2 regions of the Oceanobacillus sp. CAU 1775 genome follow, and region 2 is predicted to be linked to the other one. Evidence: riboswitches for the same ligand, from Rfam matches in the RefSeq annotation. Region 2 holds a riboswitch; the other holds the start of a gene.
What was found. A riboswitch is a leader RNA that binds a small molecule or an ion and turns the genes downstream of it on or off. The one in region 2 is predicted to bind glycine.
Positions count from the first base shown of each region.

Region 1: linked by a shared signal. The riboswitch ahead of gcvT (glycine cleavage system aminomethyltransferase GcvT) and the one ahead of ACXYMZ_RS07295 (phosphoglycerate dehydrogenase) in region 2 are both predicted to bind glycine.

Region 1 is NZ_JBTLRO010000002.1:59,306-68,610, reverse strand. It holds gene ACXYMZ_RS03540 (vitamin B12-dependent ribonucleotide reductase) at 1-930, opposite strand, end outside; gene ACXYMZ_RS03535 (rhodanese-like domain-containing protein) at 1,473-1,844, shown strand; gene gcvPB (aminomethyl-transferring glycine dehydrogenase subunit GcvPB) at 1,973-3,433, opposite strand; gene gcvPA (aminomethyl-transferring glycine dehydrogenase subunit GcvPA) at 3,426-4,775, opposite strand; gene gcvT (glycine cleavage system aminomethyltransferase GcvT) at 4,788-5,903, opposite strand; glycine riboswitch at 6,053-6,145, opposite strand; gene ACXYMZ_RS03515 (DEAD/DEAH box helicase) at 6,285-7,955, shown strand; gene ACXYMZ_RS03510 (YqhG family protein) at 7,942-8,724, shown strand; gene ACXYMZ_RS03505 (YqzE family protein) at 8,726-8,899, opposite strand; gene comGA (competence type IV pilus ATPase ComGA) at 9,036-9,305, shown strand, end outside.
Region 2 is NZ_JBTLRO010000003.1:235,256-244,560, forward strand. It holds gene ACXYMZ_RS07280 (EAL domain-containing protein) at 1-149, opposite strand, end outside; gene ACXYMZ_RS07285 (protein adenylyltransferase SelO) at 527-1,972, shown strand; gene ACXYMZ_RS07290 (flavodoxin domain-containing protein) at 2,015-2,479, opposite strand; ZMP/ZTP riboswitch at 2,614-2,695, shown strand; glycine riboswitch at 2,792-2,869, shown strand; gene ACXYMZ_RS07295 (phosphoglycerate dehydrogenase) at 2,977-4,176, shown strand; gene ACXYMZ_RS07300 (glycerol-3-phosphate acyltransferase) at 4,675-5,304, shown strand; gene ACXYMZ_RS07305 (anti-repressor SinI family protein) at 5,446-5,574, opposite strand; gene ACXYMZ_RS07310 (response regulator transcription factor) at 5,679-6,374, opposite strand; gene ACXYMZ_RS07315 (7TM diverse intracellular signaling domain-containing protein) at 6,397-9,305, opposite strand, start outside.

The sequences.
Region 1 (9,305 bases), on a different contig from region 2:
CTCTTTTGCTAATCTCTGAATTTGTTCATCTTCTGTGTTTTCGATTAGGTATCTTAGAATTCTAGGATTCTGCATTTTTGAAATAATAAACTCAATAATGTCTGGGTGTGAATCAACTAGCATAATCATTTGTGCTCCGCGACGAGATCCGCCCTGCTCCACAAGATGTGTAAGCTTCGCAATATCATCAAGCCAAGAAACGGAACCAGATGATTTACCGTTAACGCCTCTTGCTAGAGTATTTCTAGGACGTAATGTAGATCCGTTCGTTCCTACACCACCGCCTCGTGACATGATTTCCATCACTTGTTTACGGTGATCAGAAATTCCTTCACGAGAATCCTTTATATAAGGCATTACATAACAGTTGAAATAAGTAACATCTGTATTTGCACCAGCTCCGTAAAGAACTCTTCCAGCTGGAACAAAGTTACGTGCTGCTAATTCCTCTTGAAACGCTTGATTCCAAGTGTCACGTTGCTCTTCTGTTTTTTCCACAGACGATAAACCAGTAGCATTTCTTTTCGCAATTTGTTCGTAATAGATTTCTAGGGGTTTGTCAATAACATCAAGCGAACGAACGATAACACCCGTACTAATTTCTTCTTCATTATCTAATGCTGATAAATAATCTTCATGAACTTTGATTTCAGCCTCATTTGATTTCCAATTGATTTCTTTTACAAATCCTAATCCTCTAGCAGGAAACTTCGGATCAGATTTTACAGTTAGAACAACAAAATCCCCAACTTTTAATGTTTTCTTTTCTGTATCCTTATAAGAATATCTATCTAACATAACAAGTCTTGAAACTCCACCATGTGTTAACTTCATATCCTCCGTAATCGGATGCACAACTTCGAATTGAGCGATATCTTTATTAAGCTCTTCGATATTGATTTCGTTCTTTACTTTTATAATTGTCGACATATTATCTCCCCTATTTCAGTAATTATTATGGTACAATTACATTATCATATACATCTCAATAAAACAACATATAGTACCTTAATTTAAAATATACCCTATATATTGTGATTGAATCCCATAAATAACAAATTGTCAACATTTTTAAATAGAAGATTTCTAAAGAAAATTAAAGAAAAACATACATAACTCGACAATTCCTGCAAAATATGAAGAAATCATTTTCTTCATATTTTTTTGTTTCATTTCTTTGTACTATGCTGTGAATTTACTCCATGAAAAATAAGAAGAATAAAATGAGCTTCGGAAATATAAGAAGACTCCGGGATGGAAGGCTACGGTGAGACCCCGCAAGTCGCTTGGGACTGAGGAGGCTCACCAGCCGCCTATGGATGCGCGAAGTATATTTCCGAAGCGGGTTTTTTCTCTATCTAACATAAAACTTTAACAGATTCTTATACAAAATATATCTTAAATACTTTAAAAACTAGTGAAAGTAATCTATAATAGGAAATGATATTCGTTATAAACGGGGGATAAATGAAATGGCTGTATTAATTATTGTATTTGTTGTACTACTTGCTTTAACGATATTCCGTTACTATAGACAAAAATTGTATTTAAATGTGTTAAATCAAGATCAGTGGATCGAAGGATATCGAAAAGCACAACTAATTGATGTCCGTGAGCCACAAGAATTTGAAAACGGACATATTCTAGGAGCTAGAAATATTCCTGTTACACAATTAAAACAACGTTTAATTGAAGTTCGTAAAGATAAACCAGTTTATTTATATTGTCAGAACAGTAGTCGTTCAGCACGTGCTGCACAAATACTTCATAAAAATGGCAATGAAGAAATCTACCAACTAAAGGGTGGATTTAAAAAGTGGACAGGCAAAGTTAAAAGCAAATAAATCAAAAAAGGTACTAGTCAAATTGACTAGTACCTTTTTTGTATTCTGCAGTAGCTTTTCTAAATCTTTATCTCTATTGAAAACGCTCGAAGGAAATCGACATCGAGATAATTTCTAAATAAAAATATTTACTCTGGATAGTATCTAAGAATAGGCTTACGTGATGCAGTTGCTTCGTCTAAACGACTAACAACAGTATTTTTAGGCGCTTCTAGAACAACTTCTGGATTGTTTTTCGCTTCGTCTGCGATTTGTAACATAACATCAATGAAATGATCCAATGTTTCCTTCGCTTCCGTTTCAGTCGGTTCAATCATCAATGCTTCTTCAACAATTAATGGGAAGTAAACAGTTGGTGGATGAATATCCAAGTCCATTAATCGCTTAGCAATATTTAATGTTCGCACACCAAGTTTCTTCTGTTTATTTCCAGAAAGAACAAATTCATGTTTACAATGTTGTGTGAATGGTAGCTCATACTCTTCTTCTAAACTACGCATGAGGTAATTCGCATTAAGAACAGCATACTCACTAACCTTTTTCAGCCCTTCTGCACCCATTGTACGGATATAAGTATAAGCACGTACGTTGATTCCAAAGTTTCCGTAGTATCCCTTAACCATACCAATAGATTTTGGTAGGTTATAATCAAACTCATACATATCATTATTTTTACGAATTACAGGCTTTGGTAGGTAAGGTGCTAGTTCTTCTGATACACCAATTGGACCAGAACCAGGACCTCCACCACCATGTGGACCAGTAAAAGTTTTATGAAGGTTCAAGTGTACAGCATCAAAGCCCATATCTCCTGGACGGCTATAACCCATGATTGCATTCAAATTAGCTCCGTCATAGAATAACTTACCGCCCACACCGTGAACAATTTCAGCCATTTCTACAATTTCCGTTTCAAATAATCCTAAAGTATTCGGATTTGTTAACATCAATGCTGCTGTATTTTCATTAACCACACGCTTTAAGTCTTCAACATCAACTAAACCTTTTTCGTTTGATTTAACTTCTACTACTTTAAATCCTGCAACAGCTGCTGAGGCTGGATTCGTACCATGTGCTGAGTCAGGTACAATAACTTCTTTTCGGTGGTGATCACCATTTGCTTCATGGAAAGCTTTAATCATCATTAATGCTGTCCATTCCCCTTGTGAACCAGCGGCAGGTTGCAACGTAATTTCGTGCATTCCTGTAATTTCTTGTAGATGCATCTGTAAATCATACATCAGTTCCATTGCACCTTGAACCGTTGTTGGGTCTTGGTATGGGTGAATATGTGAGAATCCTGGAAGTCTAGCAACATCTTCGTTAATTACAGGGTTATATTTCATCGTACATGAGCCAAGTGGATAAAAACCGGAAAGGATTCCAAAATTACGGTTAGATAATCCAGTGTAATGACGCATTAATTCTAATTCACTAACTTCTGGAAGTTCTGCATCCACTTTTCGAATATATGCATCTTCAATTTCCTCTTCTAAATTAACTTCTGGAACATCAAGTGCCGGAAGATTATATGCAGATCTATTCTCTCTACTACGTTCAAAAATTAACGGAAAGTTCTCGTTAGCCATTGATATCCCCCATTTCTTTTACAAAAGCATCAATTTCATCTTTCGAACGAATTTCAGTTGTTGCGATTAACATGTGATTTTCTAATTCTGGATAAACCACACCAAGATTATAACCACCGATAAATCCTTTTTTAAATAACTCTTTATTTACTTCATCAATTGGTTTCTTTAACTGTACAACAATTTCGTTAAAGAAAGTTCCACTAAATACTGTAGAAATATTAGCTTCTGCTAATTTTTGTTTTGTATATCTTGCTTTTTGCATATTTAATTTAGCCATATCTTTTACACCATTTTTTCCAAGTGCACTCATCGCTGCAGCGCTTGCTAAGGCATTTAATGCTTGGTTGGATGTAATATTCGATGTAGCTTTTTCACGTCTAATATGTTGTTCTCTCGTTTGTAATGCTAATACAAATCCACGTTTACCTTGTTCGTCTACCGTTTGACCAACGAAACGACCTGGTACTTTACGCATATACTTCTCTGTCGTAGCAAAATAACCACAATGTGGTCCGCCAAATTGAGCTGGTATACCAAATACCTGTGTATCTCCGACTACTATGTCAGCCCCAAATTCACCTGGTGGTGTAAGATATCCTAAAGAAAGTGGATTACTTGAAACAACAAACATTGTTTTCTTTTGCGTTTTAATTATTTCATTTATTTTATCTAATGGTTCCACTTGTCCAAAAAAGTTTGGATATTGAACAATTACAGCTGCTGTGTCTTCATCTAGTTCTTTTTCAAGCTGCTCTAAGTTCGTTCGGCCATCTTGATAACTAATTTCTACGATATCTAACTTTTGTCCATTCGCAGCAGTTTCAATCAGCTGACGATATTCTGGATGTAATGCAGATGAGACGATAACTTTCTTCCTTTTCGTTTGCGAGACACTAAGATGCATTGCCTCTACAACTGCTGTTCCTCCGTCATATAAAGAAGAGTTCACAATTGGCATTGCTGTAAGTTCAGAAATCATTGTTTGAAACTCAAACATCGCCTGTAACTCACCTTGCGTAATTTCAGGTTGGTATGGTGTATATGCAGTATAAAATTCTTGTCTTGAAATGACATGATCCACAACCGATGGAATGAAATGATCATAAACTCCTGCACCTAAAAACGAACGATATTCTGTTAGATTTGCGTTCTTATTTGCTAGTTCTGTTAATTCTTTTTTAATTTCATACTCACTAGCAGGTTTTTTAAGGTCTAACTCTCTGTCTAATCGAACTGCTTTAGGTATATCTGAAAAAAGCTCTTCAGTAGAATCAACACCTATGGTTTTTAACATTTCTTTTTTATCTTCTTCTGTTAAAGGTAAATAGCGAAAATCCATTTGACTGCCTCCTTAGTTTTCTCGTTTATAAAATGGTGTAGGTACAATTTTAGCTTTTAATTGTTTTTTTCTTACTTGAATGAGTAATTCATTTCCAATTTCTGCATGCTCTGTTTGAATAATTGCACGACCTACATTCTTTTCCAGTGTAGGAGACTGCGTACCTGAAGTAATAGAACCAATAACTTTGTCCTCGTAAATTACATCGTAACCTGTACGTGGGATGCCTTTATCAATCATTTCAATACCGACAATTTTTCTTTCGGGACCGTTATTAATTTGTTCTTCTATAACAGACTTGCCAATAAAGTCAGAATCTTTATCTACTTTAACAGCGAATTTCAATCCTGCTTCAATTGGAGTAATACTTTCTGAAAGCTCTTGTCCGTAAAGTGGTAAGTTAGCCTCAAATCTTAAAGTATCACGTGCTCCCAAACCAGCTGGAACCAAACCTTTGTCTTTCCCTTTTTCTAATAATAAATTCCAAAGCTTTCCAACACTCTTTGGAGAAATATAGATTTCAAATCCGTCTTCTCCTGTATAACCAGAGCGTGAAATTAAAGCTTTATCTTCTATTGAATGGATTGTAATTTCGTCTGCAAATTGAAAGAACTTGATCGAACTTAAATCTGTATCTGTAACTTCTTGTAAAATTGCTTCTGCTAAAGGTCCTTGAATTGCTAAAAGTCCATAATTATCCGACTCATTTACAATCTCGATTTCTTCGTCATTATACGTATTATGCTTCACTAGCCACTCATAATCTTTTTCTGTGTTTGCTGCGTTAACTACTAGTAAATATTCATTATCTCCTAACATATAAACGATTAGATCATCGACAACCCCACCATTTTCATAGCAAAGAAATGTATAATGCGCTTTGTTAGGAACAAGTTTACTAATATCATTTGTCGTCATTTTTTGAAGGAACTCAGCCGCTTTATTTCCTTTGACTAAAATTTCCCCCATGTGAGACACATCAAATAATCCTGCTTTTGTTCTTGTTGCTAGATGTTCTTCCTTAATACTTGAGAACTGTACGGGTAAATCCCAACCTCCAAAATCAATTGTTTTTCCTCCATAAGCTTTATACTCAGGAAAAACGGGTGTTCTTTTTAACTCTGTCAAATTACTCCACTCCCCTCAATGATTGTTAAATCAAAAGACAGAGATTCCTATGAAATAGAAATCTCTGTCCTTGTACCAGAAAGTTGCATGCTCCTAGAGAGCACTTGCTTCTTGGGTGGTTTACAAATTGTAAACTCTCTCCAGAGTTGTGTCAGATATGAGTCTGTTTGCCTGAGAGATTCGTTTCTAACTTGCTCCTTCGGCGTTACAACAAAAACTGTAAACTCTCCCCATACCTTCATCCACAGCATAATTTATGTACTTTTGGTAAAACTAAAAGTAAAGAATCAGAAATTCTCAACCTTTTCTTGAATAATACCATATTTGTTGGGAAAGGTATAGTGAAATCCAAAGTTTATTGGAAGGTAAAGGATGTATCATATGGATTTGATAAGAATACAAAATAATCATACTTTTATAGAAGAACTAGAAAGAAAGCTAAATACAGATAGTACGTACTCAACTTTTGAATTGTTTAAATTAGCATATCAAGCTGAACAAGCAAGAATAACACCATCGTTCTCTGGACTGCGTAGTTTAGATTTTTTACCGCATATGAACTTTCTTCCCCATCAGATTAGCACGGCGAAAATAGCCATCGAAAAAATGAACGGGCGTGCTATTCTAGCTGATGAAGTAGGACTTGGAAAAACAATTGAAGCAGGCCTTATTTTAAAAGAGTATATGTTACGTGGCCTTGTTAAGAACGCTTTAATTTTAGTTCCAGCTTCTTTAGTGAGCCAATGGGTTCAAGAACTAAATACGAAGTTTTATATACCAACTGTTGCGAATAAAAAAAATCATAATTGGAAGCAAGAAGCTATTATTGTTTCCTCATTGGATACAGTAAAGCGTTCCCCGCACCGAGAGGAAATTTTGAAAAATGAATATGATTTCGTACTCATTGACGAAGCACATAAATTAAAAAACCATCAAACGAAAAATTATGAGTTTGTTAGAAATTTAAGTAAAAAGTATTGTCTATTACTTACAGCGACACCAATTCAAAATAATCTTATAGAAATTTTTAACCTAATTAGCATTTTAAAACCTGGATTATTAGGTGATATTAACATGTTTAAAAAGAAATTCGGCAATCAATCAAAACATGTAGAAAACAATAGTTACCTGAAGCAACTCATTGATCACGTGATGATACGAAATATCAGAGAGAATATTGATTTTCATCCTTCCAAAAGAGTAATAGAAACGATTTGGGTGACGTTTTCTGAAAAAGAAGCAGAAGCATATGAAAAAATTCAATCGATTAACGAAGCATCTCATGCTTTTACTAAAGTAATGCTTCTCCGAGAATTATGCTCTTCTCGAGAGGCGTGTTATTTATCTTTAGATAAGATTAGAAAAAGTACAGATAATCAACATATGGCAAATGATATGGATCAAATGATTAAAGACATTCAAGAATTACCCCAACACGCTAAAGCCAAAAGTACTGTCGAATTAATACAATCTCTAGGAGATAAGAAAGTTATTATCTTTACAGAATATCGGGCAACTCAATTATATCTTCAATGGTATTTACAACAAAACGGAATCCAGTCCGTGCCTTTTCGCGGCGGATTTTCAAGAAGTAAAAAAGATTGGATGATTCAATTGTTTAAAGGGCAAGCTCAAGTCTTGATAGCTACAGAGGCTGGAGCGGAAGGAATCAACTTGCAGTTTTGTAACCATCTCATCAACTATGATTTGCCATGGAACCCAATGAAGCTAGAGCAAAGGATTGGGCGGATTCATAGATTTGGCCAACAGCAAGATGTGAATATTTATAACATAGCGGTTAAAAATACAATCGAGGAACATGTGCTCACAACTTTATACGATAAAATTCAGCTATTCGAAAATGTTATAGGAAAACTCGATGCTATTTTATCAACGTTAAATCTAAAAGACATGGAAGAAGAAATACAAACGATATATTCAGAATCAGAAACAGCTGCAGAAGCAAAAATTAAGCTGAATAATTTAGCTAGTATTATTCAACAGGCTGGCGAAATAAATAAGAATGTAGGTGAAACACATGAGCAATATTAATTTAGATTACTTTTTAACAAGTTTTTTTACTGCAAATCAATGTAAAATAGAAAAACCTCAAGAAGGGATGTATTCCATTCAGTTAACGGAGGAAATGGATAAGGCATTAATGAATCGTCCATTTTATTGGCATTATATTAAAAGCATTGGTGAAGAAGGTAATCCGATGATGCTCCATCTAATAACGGACCCAAATATAGATAAATCAAAAGGAGAATGGGTTCACTTTGGTAGTCCAAGACTGCTACAAATTTGGAACCACCTTGTAACTAACGAAAAGTATGTGCACCTCTTTGAAGAAGTTCACACACAAGAAAACACACCTCTATACCCTTGGCTATTATTGAATATCAAAATAAGTTATGAGGCAAACCAAAAGAAAGAAGAATTGATTTCAATAGGGGTCCAACTAATAAACGGCAAAATGATTGTCAATATGATGGATGAATTAGAAAGGAGAAATTTAAAACAAAACATTTCAAATTATTGTTTCACGCTTTCTCCTTTAATCACAGTCAAAAATGGCTATTTAAGAATTGAAAAGGTAATCCTTGATTACATAAAAAATCAAGAAAAGGATTGGGCCCTAAACGCGCAGAAGAAGTTGGAGGAAGAATTAGATATTTTACAACACTTTTATTCAGATAATACTAATCAAAATTTATTTGAAAAAGAAGTAGCTGAGTTACATGAGCGCTATTCACCTGTTATTAATATTGAAGTAGTTAATGGAGGTATCCTTTATTTGCTTGGATCCTTTGCAGAATAGATTATTTTTTAATTAATATACGAAAAGAAAATGGAATAATACCAAACCATGTATTATAAAAGCTTTTTGACTCACTTCCCTTTTCTTTTCTCTTCATTTTCCTCTCTTCTTTAGGCTGATTATAATACTTTGTCAATTCTTCTGTAAGGTATCTTAAGTAATTATTAGTACTCATAATTTCATTGCCTCCTCTATTTTTTTAATATCATTTACCAGATCAAAAATAATATACAATATTTTTAAAAATAAAGAAGGATTTTAGAAATAAATGTCGAATGTATATATTTAAATAAAGGAGGTGTAATCTGAAATTGAACCCCGCTTTACCACTTGTTGATCGATTACTTCAAAAAGCAATTACTAATCACGCAACAGACATCCATTTTTATCCCCTTTCCAAAGAAACAAACATCTACTTTCGAATTCAAGGTGAACGAAAATTCAACCAAACAATTTCCACCCATCACTATGAATTGCTCTTAACTTACTTTAAATTTTCTGCAGGGATGGATATTGGTACATCTCGTAAACCTCAAGACGGTAGCATATCAAAAAAGATTGGAAACCTTGGATATTATTCT
Region 2 (9,305 bases):
TTTCCTTGAACGTCTAAAATTATGCCACTAGAGTCTCCAATAATTAAAAAGATACTTGGAGAGTTTTTAACTAGGTTTGAGTAAGTATGTTGCACCCTTTCATTTAATAATTTCTTTAATTTATCTTGGGTCCTTGTGTTCGAAAACATAATGATCCCCCTCATTAATTTAGGATTTAAAAGTAAAGACTTCTTTATTAAGTACATTTTATCTATGTTTTTTCGATCACTCGTATTTTAAAATAAGTATAACAGCAAGTAATTTGTAAAAATATAAGTTGTTTTCAATATTAAGGGTAGAAAGTAATGGTTCTATCATATCATTATCTCATAATTTAGTCTATTACTGATATTAGAAATGTTATAATATCACTAATTTATTAAGTTGAATAATGTAAAGTAGCACGACGCACTGTAATTTTTTTCAAGTGTTAAATCTTCAGGAATGGTAATACTCCTTATAAATACGTATAATGCTAGCATAAGTCAAACTAACTAAAGGTGATCATATGGTAACCAACTCTTCTATGGAATGGAATTTAGAAAATAGCTATTTAAATTTACCAAGCAAATTTTATACAGCGACTAACCCTCAGAAAGCAGCCAACCCTGAAATTGTTCTCTTTAATAATGGGCTTCGTGAGGAATTAGGTTTGAGTGCAGAACTAAACAAGGAAAATGGAATTGCTATTCTTGCAGGCAATGAACTCCCACCTGGGACGACTCCTATAGCGCAAGCTTATGCTGGGCATCAGTTTGGCAACTTTACAATGCTTGGTGATGGGCGTGCGATTCTTCTCGGTGAACAAATGACACCAGATAATAAAAGAATTGATATTCAGCTAAAAGGTGGGGGAGAGACTCCTTTTTCACGTGGTGGTGATGGACGAGCAGCACTAGGACCAATGATTAGAGAATACATCATAAGTGAAGCAATGCATCATTTGGGTATTCCAACAACGAGAAGTCTAGCCGTCGTAAAAACTGGTGAAGACGTTCATCGCGAAATTACCCTAGATGGTGCAATTGTTGTACGAACAGCTGAAAGTCATTTGCGAGTCGGAACGTTTCAATACGCTGCGGCGTTCGGTGAGATTGAAGATGTAATCGCACTTGCGGACTATGCGATCGACAGGCACTATCCAGAAGTTAAGTCTGCAGAAAATCCTTACGAAGCATTTTTACTAAAAGTTATTGAAAGACAAGCAGCTTTGATTGCGAAGTGGCAGCTGGTTGGTTTTATTCATGGGGTAATGAATACAGACAATATGACGATTAGTGGAGAAACAATTGATTATGGACCATGTGCTTTTATGGATACTTATCATCAAAAAACAGTTTTTAGTTCGATAGACATCAATGGAAGATATGCGTATATGAATCAACCGAGCATTGGTGGATGGAATCTTGCACGATTTGCAGAAGCAATTTTGCCTTTGCTAGCTAACAATAAAGATGAGGCGATTCAGAAAGCACAAGAAGCAATCTCGTCTTATCAGATTGCATATAGAAAAAATTGGTATCAAGGAATGAGAGCAAAGCTAGGCTTATTTAATGAAGAAGCTAATGACGAAGCCTTAATAGAAAGTTTGTTAAGCATGATGCAACATTACCAAGTAGATTATACGAATACCTTCTTAGCCCTAACTTTTGATGATTACTCTGGTTTTCCAATGGCAAAAATGGATGATTTTCAAAAGTGGAAGCAAAGTTGGCAGGAGAGAATAGGGCGACAAAATGAATCTGAAAAAGAAGCGCATGTTTTAATGAAAAATCATAATCCTGCATTAATCCCAAGGAATGCATGGGTGGAAGAAGCGATAGAAGCTGCAGTAAATAAAGACAATTATGAAGTTACAAAGTCCTTAGTAAATAAGCTTGAAAATCCCTTTGCACACACGAAGGAACAGCAAGCGTTCGCTAGGAAAAAAATATCAGACGACCCATCGTATCAAACGTATTGTGGAACCTAATATAAAAGCTACTCCTTGTTATAAGTTTAGGAGTAGCTTTTATTATTGGGATAAACTATCGAATGCGGCTCTCACCATTTTTCGGCATCGAATCAAATCCTCTGCAGTAGGTTCTACATTTGAAATAATTTGATCGGGAACCATTGTCCCGCCAAGTTTTTCTAATTGTTCATAAAACATCGTTACCGCAGTCCCATAATCAGGATAGTTAGAATCCGCAGATCCGAAAATACCAAAAACTTTTCCAGTTAGGTCAATCTTATGTAATCGGTCAAAGAATTCTTCAGCATCAATTGGGACATCACCATCAACCCAAGTATAAATACCGAAAAAGATAATATCATACTTCAATAAATCTTTTGGTGAAACTATATTTTCATCAAATAACTTTGATTCCAGCTGGATATTTTCGATACTTTTTAATTCATCAAGCATTTCCTCTGCCATTATTTCTGTGTTTCCAGTTAAGCTTGTGTAGAGCATTAATACTTTTTTCATGTTTTTCATATTCATTAATTCTCCTTTCTTTCATCTTAATGGTAATAAAAGCGTTTACAAGTGAAAAATATTTCAAATTTAATATTAATTCTAATTCTGCCTATTGAATTTAAGTAATATATCTGTTAAAGTAACATCAATTGAACGTCTTGTGCAACTGACGAACGCGGATAACCGCAAGGGAGTACATGATCAGAAAAATTGTCGATCGTCTGGGCAGAGAGGTAAGGGGTTATTTTCCTTGCCTCTTTAACTTTAAATGGAGGCGATGACACAAAATGAATATTTAACGCGACGAATGTTATGGGTAAAACTATAGCAGGAGCAGCTTCTGGAGAGAATGCATTTATGCAACGCCGAAGGGTTCAAAATCTCAGGCAAAAGGACAGAAGAAATAACAAAGTCTATTTGTTATTTTCTTTTAACTTGAGATTGGGATATTCCAATCTTTTTTTGGTTTATAAAATTTATGAGCAAAAGTATGAAACTAAAGGAGAAAAAGAAAAATGACAACTTTAACATTAGACAGGGTTAAGACGATTAAGACTTTAAATAATATTGCTGAGAATGGACTCAAGGTCTTTAAAAATGACAATTATATAATAGATAATTCAAGTGAAACTCCAGATGCAATTGTTGTTCGCAGCTATAATATGCATGAATTAGAATTTGATCAAAATTTAAAAGCAATTGCCCGTGCTGGAGCAGGTGTCAATAATATACCTGTTGAGAAGCATTCTGAAAAAGGTGTAGTTGTATTCAATACACCAGGAGCAAATGCGAATGCTGTAAAAGAGATTGTCCTAACAAGCTTAATGGCTTCTTCACGAAATCTTTTCGATGGCATCGAATGGGCAAAAACCCTTACAGGTAAAGGAGAACAAGTACCTCAGTTAGTCGAAGCAGGCAAAAAGCAATTTGTAGGAAAAGAAATTAAAGGAAAGAAACTAGGCGTAATTGGGCTTGGTTCTGTAGGTGCACTAGTCGCTAATGATGCCCTAAGTTTAGATATGGATGTAATCGGCTTTGATCCATATATTTCTATTGATACAGCTTGGAAACTTTCAAGAAATATTGAGCGAGCAATGTCTGTAGAAGAAGTTTTTGAGGAAGCAGATTTTATTACCGTCCATGTTCCGCTTACAAAAGAAACAAAGGATTTATTTAATAAAAAAGCATTTCAAATCATGCAGCCAGGGGTACATATTCTGAACTTTTCTCGTGGTGGGCTTGTAAATGAAGATGACTTAGAAGAAGCAATAGAAGCTGGTATCGTAGGAAAGTATATTACCGATTTTCCAAACGATAAGATTTTACAGATGAGAAACGTTGTACCTTTACCACATCTAGGAGCGTCAACGAGAGAATCTGAGGAAAACTGTGCAATCATGGCTACGAAACAAGTTAAAGATTTTCTAGAGACAGGTAACATTGTGAATGCAGTTAACTTCCCAAATGCATCACTTCCATTCACAGGTAAAAAGCGTATAACAGTATTTCATCACAATGTACCTAATATGGTTGGTCAAATGAGTACCATTATATCAGGAAACAAACTAAACATCGCAGCAATGATCAACAAGAGCCGTGGTGGCTATGCATACACAATGATTGATATTGACGAAGAGATCACTGGAGATATCCTCACAAGGATTGAATCTGAAATAAATCAAATCGAAGACGTTATTCGTATAAGAGTAATCTAAGTGTTTGTTTATATATTATGGGGTGATTAAACTCCTCATAGTTAATAAAATATTGAAAAGCTTAAAAGTCATGTTGTCTAACATATTAAAGAAGACAACATGATTTTTATTTAATTTTAAGATTTGTTAAAGTTTAAATTTGAGATTTCAACATTGATGAAGTAGAAAACAGAATGAGCTTCGGAAATATACGAAGACTCCTGCGGGAGGAAAGGCTTAGGTGAGATCCCGCAGTACGCAAAGCGTACGAGGAAGCTCACCAGCCGCCCGCGGAAAGCGTAGTATATTTCCGAAGCGGGTTTCTCCACTTAACCATATTGAACTTTTACCATCACCCAATTTCTAAAGAGATAATCTAAAAAACAAACTCGAATCCAACAAAAAAATATCAAATAATGCAGACACACCAAAAGAAATATCTTCATAAAATGTATTAGTCTAACTACCTTTTCATGCTATAATAAGTAGGTGGATACATTGATTTAAAGGGGGGACAGTATGTATTTTATTAGTATTGCCTTAATTGGTTATTTATTTGGCTGTATGAATGGTTCCCAAATAATTGGTAAATATAAACAAATTAATATAAAGAATAATGGTTCAAAGAATGCTGGCGCAACAAATACTTTTGTATTACTAGGTTGGAAGTCAGCTGCATTCGTAGCATTCGTTGATATTTTTAAAGCGATTTTATCTCTTACGTTAGTTACAATTCTATTCTCACGTACAGAATTACTTGCAGAAACGCAAATTATTTTGTTATATATCAACGCTTTATTCGTCATTGTGGGACATAATTATCCGATAACCATGAATTTTAGTGGAGGAAAAGGAACAGCATCTTTCCTTGGGGTTCTTTTATTCTTTAACTGGAAGTTCGCATTGGTAGCATTCATTCTTTTTCTTATTTTTTCCTTTGTCACAAATTATTTTGTGATCGGAACGTTTATCGCTTATCTCTCATTTGTTACGTATACTTCATTCATTTATAATCAAGGAGCAACGTTTATTGCATTTATGTTTACCGTTTTATTTGTCATTAAACATTTGGATAACATTAAACGAATTATGAATAAAGAAGAAGTAAAACTTTCTAGTTTGCTCCAAAGAGAAGCAACTGGAGGTTAAAGATACTTTAAAAAACGGTACACAAGCCATCTATCATCTGCTTGTGTACCGTTTTTTCTTTATGTCTATATCCCCAATAAACGATGTATTTAAATTTAACTTGCCCCACCTAAATTAATCTCGATGTACTTGTAAACTTGATTATGTGTTTTCTTTAGTTAGGAAATCGCGTATCTGTTCTATTGTTAACCCGATATTCTTTGCTTCTTGTATTAAGGATACCCACTCCTGATCCAGCATCACTTCAGAAACGATTTGGTTAGCATACACGTAGATCCTTTCCCCTTCCTAATAGCAACAAGATTTGGACTATTCTTATTGTAGAAGATGAAGGTAAAAAATAGGTTAAAAAATAAAATAAATTTTAAAAATGTTTAGCTATTAAATTTGTAGCCATACCCACGTACAGTTTGAATATAAACAGGGTTTGCCGGGTCTTTTTCTATTTTCCTTCTTAAATTACTAATATGAACTTTAACCGTATTGAAGTCTCCAAATTTATCTTCGCCCCAAATATGATTGTAAAGTTGTTCAATGGAAAAAACTCTGTTTGGTTCTTGAATCAAAAATAAAAGGAGCTGTTTTTCTTTCGTGAATAATTTTACCTTTCTTCCATCAAGAAAAATGGAATAGTCATCTAAATTAATTTCTAAATCTCCTATTACCTTACTGTTTTTCGATTTCTTTTGAATACGCTTAGCGATATTCTTCCGCCTCAGATGTGCCTTCACACGAGCAAGAACTTCTCCAGGGTCAAATGGTTTAATGATATAGTCATCTGCACCAATTTCTAAGCCAAGAATTCGATCATCATATTCACTTTTTGAACTTAAAAAGATAATAGGTACATCTTTATTTTCTTTCCTGATTTTTTTACATACTTCAATTCCGTCTAAACCTGGCAGCATGATGTCCAAGATAATTAAGTCTGGTGACACAGCTGTGAAAGTTTCATATGCTTCAACTCCATCACTTGAAAAATGGAGTTTGAACTCTTTCTCAAAATAAAGTTGTAATAAATGTTGTATATCGTAATCATCTTCTACGATTAATATTTTTTCGCGCTTCATAAAGATTACACCCTTCCAAGGTCTATCGGGTTACTGGAATAGTAAAGTAAATACAAGTTCCAGTACCATACTCACTTTCTGCCCAAATACTTCCGTTATGGTAGGTAATAATTTCTTTAGCGATAGTTAAACCAAGCCCTGAATTCGCGTTTAAATTACTATTCTTTCCTTCATCTTTTTGATAAAAACGATTAAAAATATACTTGATTGATTCTTGATCAATCCCTATTCCATTATCACAAACACTTACTTGTAAAAATTTAGTTTCCTTTGCTTTTTTTTGTGTATCTTGATACGTTTGTTCAATTATTTTCACGTGAATAGAGAGCTCTCCACCACTTTTTGAAAAGCGAAAAGCATTAAAAATTAAGTTGTGCATGACTTGCTGTATGCGATCGATATCGACTATTAAAAGATATGCTTTTTCATCGTCTTGTAGTTCCTCGTTATATTTAAATGTAAGATTATTTTCTTGGACATCGATTTCATAGCGAAGGAGACAAGTCGTAATAAATGTTTCAATATCCACGCTTTCCCAGTTAAAACTTAATTGACCAGACTCCAAGCGAGCAAGTTCATATAGATCCTGTATCTGTCGTTCAATGAATAAAATCTTTTGGTAAACAAGTGAAATGTATTTCTCATTGTCTGGCTTAATCACACCATCGAGCATTGCTTTTACGTAGCCTTTAATCGATGTCATTGGAGTTCCAAGTTCATGTGAAATATTCGTCATTAATTGTTTTCTAGCCGTATTTATTTGCGAGAGTTCAGAAGTTCTTTCCTCGAGTGCAGCGGTTCGCAATTCGACTTGAGTCTCAAGAGAGTTATTTAATATCTGAAGTTCTCTATTCACCTCCGTTAATTCTTGCATCATGAGTTTGAGTGTCATTAGGGTATTCACACGTGCCAGTAGCTCCTCTTTCGCATACGGCTTAATCAAATAGTCATTAGCACCAGATTGAAATGCTGTGGTGATATCATCAATCTGTGACTTGGCGGTTAACATAAGGATTGGCAATTCTGAAAGTGTAAATGATTCTCTTATTATTTTTGCGACTTGATAGCCTGATAGTTTAGGGAGCATGACGTCCAGGATAACTAAATCAATCGGTTGATTTGAAAGGATAGAAATTGCTTCTTCTCCATCATAAGCAGTAATTGTCTCATAGCCTTCATAGGAAAGGTGATTAATTAAGACGTGTATATTGATAGATTCGTCATCGATAATTAATATTCTTCCTTGCTTCTTCGGTTGGCTATTTAATTTGGTGGAAGGCAGTAAATGAATACTAGCTCTATTTTCGATTTCATCTTGTTCATTAGGTACAGAAAGATTAGCTTGATTCCTATCAAATATTGGTACCGTAAAGCTTACGGTTGTTCCTTTACCCAATTCAGATTCAATGAAAATTTCACCCTGTTGAATGTTGACTAACTGTCGAGTAATGTATAATCCAATACCTGTTCCACCGATTTCTACTTCATCAATATTTTCTCCGCGTTTATAATTGTCAAAGATATCTTTGAGATCATTTCTAGAAATACCTATGCCAGTATCATGGATATGTACTTTGATAAAATGATCTTCTAGCTCAGCAGTAATCCATATTTCTCCACGTGGCGTATATTTAATAGCATTACTAATTAAGTTATATAAAATTTGCTGTAAGCGTATTTCATCTGCTGCTACCATCGGTAGATCTTGATCGATTTCATTTCTAATCGTTATTTGCTTATCATGTGTTGCAGCACTTACCTGACAAACAACTTCCGTAATTTGCCACAGATGAATTGGCCTTACATCTAGTGATATCTCTTGATATTTTAATTTAGACGCATCAAGTAAATCATTGATTAGATGCTTTAATTTTTTTCCGCTTTTGATAATGAGAGACAACTCATACTGTGTTTCCTTTGAAAAATTCTCCTGTGTAAGAATATTTTCCGTTAATCCGATAATCCCTTGAAGAGGTGTTCGAAGCTCATGAGATGTATTGGCAAGAAACTCATCTTTTATTTGATTTGCCTGCTGTAAATGTTGAACTGCGAGACTTTGACTTTGTAATGCTTGTTTTTCAAGAACTTCTTTCTCTAACCGAAGCCATTTTATTTTAGATCCCAATGCAAGTGAGAAGAGGACAATTTCAATACCCGAACCCATCTGTGATGCATAAGCGGTTATAAAGTTAGTTGGAATCAGCCCAATATCTGACATAGAGCTTAAGGTAATTCCAATGAAAAACATTATCCATCCAAAGAAAAAATACTTAGCTGGAGGATTGCCATTTTTCCAGCTAATAAGAGAAGTAATAATTAGAAGTACAACTTCAACAAACATCATGCCGATAATTAAATTTAAGGCTGTTTGATAATCTACAAATAAAACACCAATTAAAATAAATTGTATCGCGATTGCCCAGTTAAGGATTTTATTTATTCTTGGTGTATAAATTTTTGTATTTAAAAATGATTTAGTAAACATTAAAACGGTCGTATTGGATGCTGCCATGAAAAAGAGAATGGCACGGTTATTCCACCAGCTTGCATCAGGCCATAAATATTGATAAGAAAGTCCATTTAATGTGAAATGCGCAAAAAGAACGAAGATGACTAGGATGGCATACCATAAATAGCTTCTCATTTTTATTGAGAAATATATGAACAGATTATAAACAACCATAATTAAACCTAATCCATAATAAAGTCCAAGAATGAAATATTCGATTAAACTCTTACCATGAAATTTCTCAGCAGATAATAGTTTAATAGGCAGTTGTGAAGAGCCTTCCGTTTGAATTTCTAAATAGAAAGTTTCTATTGTATTTTCAGGCATGCTCAAATGGAATACAAAATCTCTATGAGGAATTGTTCTCGATGAAAAGGGAAGAAGGTCACCAGTTTCTATTGCAGTAAAATTACCGGTCTCGT